Regions from separate parts of the Geobacillus stearothermophilus ATCC 12980 genome, predicted to be linked through region 2. Evidence: a T-box and tRNA genes for the amino acid it is inferred to sense, from the RefSeq annotation. Region 2 holds a T-box; the other holds one or more tRNA genes.
The links. A T-box is a leader RNA that pairs with one kind of tRNA and senses whether it is charged. The one in region 2 lies ahead of leuS (leucine--tRNA ligase), so its partner is inferred to be a tRNA-Leu.

Region 1: it has a tRNA-Leu gene. The T-box ahead of leuS (leucine--tRNA ligase) is inferred to sense a tRNA for this amino acid. The anticodon was not compared.

The regions. Positions count from the first base shown of each region.
Region 1 covers NZ_CP128494.1:87,914-90,288, reverse strand. Annotated here, with positions in the region: rRNA gene QSJ10_RS00485 (16S ribosomal RNA) at 1-748, opposite strand, end outside; tRNA gene QSJ10_RS00480 (tRNA-Ala) at 953-1,025, opposite strand; tRNA gene QSJ10_RS00475 (tRNA-Pro) at 1,038-1,111, opposite strand; tRNA gene QSJ10_RS00470 (tRNA-Arg) at 1,116-1,189, opposite strand; tRNA gene QSJ10_RS00465 (tRNA-Leu) at 1,193-1,278, opposite strand; tRNA gene QSJ10_RS00460 (tRNA-Gly) at 1,294-1,368, opposite strand; tRNA gene QSJ10_RS00455 (tRNA-Leu) at 1,380-1,464, opposite strand; tRNA gene QSJ10_RS00450 (tRNA-Lys) at 1,479-1,554, opposite strand; tRNA gene QSJ10_RS00445 (tRNA-Val) at 1,705-1,780, opposite strand; rRNA gene rrf (5S ribosomal RNA) at 1,789-1,905, opposite strand.
Region 2 covers NZ_CP128494.1:2,241,337-2,243,711, forward strand. Annotated here, with positions in the region: partial or broken gene leuS (leucine--tRNA ligase) at 1-1,200, opposite strand, end outside; T-box leader at 1,275-1,499, opposite strand; gene QSJ10_RS12100 (MDR family MFS transporter) at 1,561-2,375, opposite strand, start outside.

The DNA of each region.
Region 1 (2,375 bases), 680 kb from region 2:
GAGCCGCCTTCGCCACTGGTGTTCCTCCACATCTCTACGCATTTCACCGCTACACGTGGAATTCCGCTCTCCTCTCCTGCCCTCAAGTCCCCCAGTTTCCAATGACCCTCCACGGTTGAGCCGTGGGCTTTCACATCAGACTTAAGAGACCGCCTGCGCGCGCTTTACGCCCAATAATTCCGGACAACGCTCGCCCCCTACGTATTACCGCGGCTGCTGGCACGTAGTTAGCCGGGGCTTTCTCGTGAGGTACCGTCACCGCGCCGCCCTCTTCGAACGGCGCTCCTTCGTCCCTCACAACAGAGCTTTACGACCCGAAGGCCTTCTTCGCTCACGCGGCGTCGCTCCGTCAGGCTTTCGCCCATTGCGGAAGATTCCCTACTGCTGCCTCCCGTAGGAGTCTGGGCCGTGTCTCAGTCCCAGTGTGGCCGGTCACCCTCTCAGGCCGGCTACGCATCGTCGCCTTGGTGAGCCGTTACCTCACCAACTAGCTAATGCGCCGCGGGCCCATCCGCAAGTGACAGCCCAAAGGCCGCCTTTCAACCGAAGACCATGCGGTCTTCGGTGTTATCCGGTATTAGCTCCGGTTTCCCGGAGTTATCCCGGTCTTGCGGGCAGGTTGCCCACGTGTTACTCACCCGTCCGCCGCTGACCGAATCAAGGCAAGCCCCAATCCGGTCCGCTCGACTTGCATGTATTAGGCACGCCGCCAGCGTTCGTCCTGAGCCAGGATCAAACTCTCCAAAGAAAGTTGATTGGCTTTTGCTTCGGCCAATGCGGACCTCTGCTTTTCGTATTGTCCAGCTTCGGTCCGCCGCCGCTCGGGGTCAAATAACCTTCACCTTCCGGGTGCAAGCACCCTTGCAGGCGAAGAACATTTGCCCGTCGCGGCGACCCGCGAACCTCCGCTTTTCGTCGCGCTTCGTTTCGTTCAGTTTTCAAGGAACGATAATGGAGCCTATCGGGATCGAACCGATGACCTCCTGCGTGCAAAGCAGGCGCTCTCCCAGCTGAGCTAAGGCCCCATGCGGACGCTATCGGGAAGACAGGATTTGAACCTGCGACCCCATGGTCCCAAACCATGTGCTCTGCCAAGCTGAGCTACTTCCCGCTAACGCGCTCGAGAGGATTCGAACCCCTAACCTTCTGATCCGTAGTCAGATGCTCTATCCAATTGAGCTACGAGCGCAAGTGCCGAGGGCCGGACTCGAACCGGCACGGTAGTTACCTACCCCAGGATTTTAAGTCCTGTGCGTCTGCCAATTCCGCCACCCCGGCTAACAGGCAAATAAATGGAGCGGAAGACGGGACTCGAACCCGCGACCCCCACCTTGGCAAGGTGGTGTTCTACCACTGAACTACTTCCGCCCAAATCATTATGCGGGTGAAGGGACTCGAACCCCCACGCCCGTAAAGGGCACTAGACCCTGAATCTAGCGCGTCTGCCAATTCCGCCACACCCGCAAATATATAGTTGGTGGTGAGCCATGGAGGACTCGAACCTCCGACCCTCTGATTAAAAGTCAGATGCTCTACCTACTGAGCTAATGGCTCATAGTTGATCATAACACTCTACGTACTGATGAGCTCTACCTGCCTCTTCCTCTACTAGCTGTTTCAAGGAAGCTCAGTGCGCCGAGGCAACTCGCAGCGAACTCAAAGATGCAGCGCTCGTTACTGAGCTAATGGCTCATGGTATATAAATGGTGGAGGATGACGGGATCGAACCGCCGACCCCTTGCTTGTAAGGCAAGTGCTCTCCCAGCTGAGCTAATCCTCCACGCTGTTGCCTAGCGACGACCTACTCTCGCAGGGGCGCTGGCCCCAACTACCATCGGCGCTGGAGGGCTTAACTTCCGTGTTCGGGATGGGAACGGGTGTTTCCCCTCCGCTATCATCACTAGGCAGTCAACAGAACAGACAAGTTATATTATAACCAAATTTGTTTGCTTGTCAATATCCTTTTGTTCGTCATTATTGACGTCTCACGTGCTATCATAATATAACACACTGAAGAAAGCTTGTCAACTCATTTCGTTTTTTGTTTTGTTCTCAAAAACAACATTGCTCATTATATACATTCTATGACTAAAAGTCAATCGTCGAACGAAAATTATCGTTGGTACGTTTTATAGGCAAATGCGAGTGGTGTATGATGCAAATATGATTTGCCAAGACGATAGTAATGATCAACGATTTTCCGGTTTAGATCTTTCCATTTGTCTAGGACGGGCGGCAAATTGAGAAACTTTGCAACACTATAACTTCGTTCCTTTCGATTTCTCAAAAACCAAACGAATCCGTTGTTTTTCACCGGCCTTCTTAGGGGCTGGCAGCAGCCGGCTTTTTCTTGAATCGAGTTCTCATAACAAACT
Region 2 (2,375 bases):
CTCCTCAAGCCAGGCGATCATTTTGTCGATCGCTTCCTGCTTATTCAAGCCGTTTAAAAACTCGGAGTTGATATGCTCACCATCTCCGGTGTACGCTTCCTTTTCGATATTCCCGCCGGCAACGACTTCTTTGATCGGCAAGTGGAATGTTTTCGCGAATTCATAGTCGCGCTCATCGTGCGCCGGCACGGCCATGATCGCTCCGGTGCCGTAGCTCATCAAGACGTAGTCGGCGATCCAAATCGGAAGCCGATCGCCGGTGACCGGGTGAATGGCGTACGCGCCGGTGAACACACCCGTTTTTTCTTTCGCCAAATCGGTGCGCTCAAGGTCGCTTTTGCTTTGAATTTCCTTTAAGTAGGCGTCAACGGCTGGCTTTTGCTCCGGCGTTGTGATTTTTTCCACGAGCGGATGCTCCGGCGCCAAGACGGTGTACGTCGCGCCAAACAGCGTATCGGGCCGCGTCGTGAAGACGGTGAACGTTTCGTCATGGCCGTCGACGGCGAACTCGATTTCCGCTCCCTCCGAACGGCCAATCCAGTTGCGCTGCATTTCCTTAATGCTTTCCGGCCAGTCGAGCTCTTCTAAGTCTTCGAGCAGCCGGTCGGCGTAGGCGGTGATTTTCAACACCCATTGCCGCATCGGCTTGCGAATGACCGGATGTCCGCCGCGCTCGCTCCGGCCGTTGATCACCTCTTCGTTCGCCAGCACGGTGCCGAGCGCCGGGCACCAGTTGACCGGCACTTCATCCATGTAGGCGAGCCCTTTTTCATACAGCTTCAAGAAAATCCATTGCGTCCATTTGTAATAATTCGGGTCGGTCGTGTTGATTTCACGGTCCCAGTCGTATGAGAACCCGAGCGATTTGATCTGCCGGCGGAAGTTGTCGATGTTTTTTTGCGTAAACTCCGCCGGGTCGTTGCCGGTGTCAAGCGCATATTGCTCGGCCGGCAGCCCAAATGCGTCCCAGCCCATCGGGTGAAGGACGTTGTACCCTTGCATCCGCTTCATGCGCGCCAAAATGTCGGTTGCCGTATACCCTTCCGGATGGCCGACGTGCAAGCCGGCGCCGGACGGATACGGGAACATGTCAAGCACATAAAACTTCGGCTTGTCGTCATCATCGGGCGTGCGGAACGTTTTGTTTTTCTCCCAATAGTCCTGCCATTTTTGTTCAATTTCGCGGTGGTTGAAGCTCATCGCAGCACTCCTCCTATCCAGTTCTACTTGCATCATAGACGAAAATATGTACAAAAAAACCCCTCATCCCGAACAAAAGGGACGAGAGGAACACTTCCCGCGGTACCACCCTTTTTTGGCGCGCCTATGGCGCACCCGCTTTGTTCCTTAACGCAGATTCACGGCCGGCGTTATCGGCCGCAGCCGTTCACGCCGGCAACTCCGAGGCGAGTTCGCGGATTGACTTCGGTTGACTCGCACCGACCGTCAACTCTCTGCCGTCCATCAAGCCCGCTACTATTCCTCTTCACCGTTGTTCGCTTTATGATGACAAATTTATTATTATTGTAAAAAATTTGTCGATCGATTGCAAGCGAAAAACTAGACGGTCACAGCCGTTTTTTCCCCCGCCTCTTCCGCCCGCTTCGGCAGCCCCCGGTCATACACGAGCGCCGCGCCGACGGCCAGCAGAGCGAAGGCGACAAGCAATCCGATGAGCGGTTTCATTCCGAACGCATCGGCGACCCACCCGCCGAGGACCGGCCCGATCATCCGTCCAGCCGTGGCCGTGCCGTTGACGATCCCTTGGTAAAACCCGGCTCTCCCCAGCGGCGCCAGCTCGTTCACCACCGCCGGAATCGCCGGCCAGACGATCATTTCGGCGATCGTGAGCACAACCATCGACGTCGCAAATTGCAAAAGTGAATCCGCGCCAAACAATATCGCAAACGAGACGGTGAAAACGGCGAACCCGATGGCGATCTGCCGCTTCATCCCCGGCATAAAGCGGCGGACCAACGGCGCCAACAGCGGCTGGCCGAGCACGATCAAGGCGCCGTTGATCGTCCAAAGCAAGCTGTAGTGATGAACCGGAATGGAAAGCTCGCGCGTATAGGCGGCGATCGTCGTCGACCATTGGACGTAACTCATCCAGCATAATCCATAGCCGGCGCAAAGAAGGACAAGGGCGCGGATGTGCGCCCGGGGCGCCCCGTCCCCCGTTCGGCGCTTCCGCTCTTTTCTCCGCAGCGGCGGAAGCGGCATGCGCCGCAGCCCAATGACGACCGTCGCCAAAAAAGCGGCATACAGCCAAACGTTCGCCCAAAACACGAGCGCAAACGAATGCGAGGCGACAACGCCGCCAAGCGCCGAGCCGGCGGCGACGCCGATGTTTTGCGCCACATACAAGGCGTTGA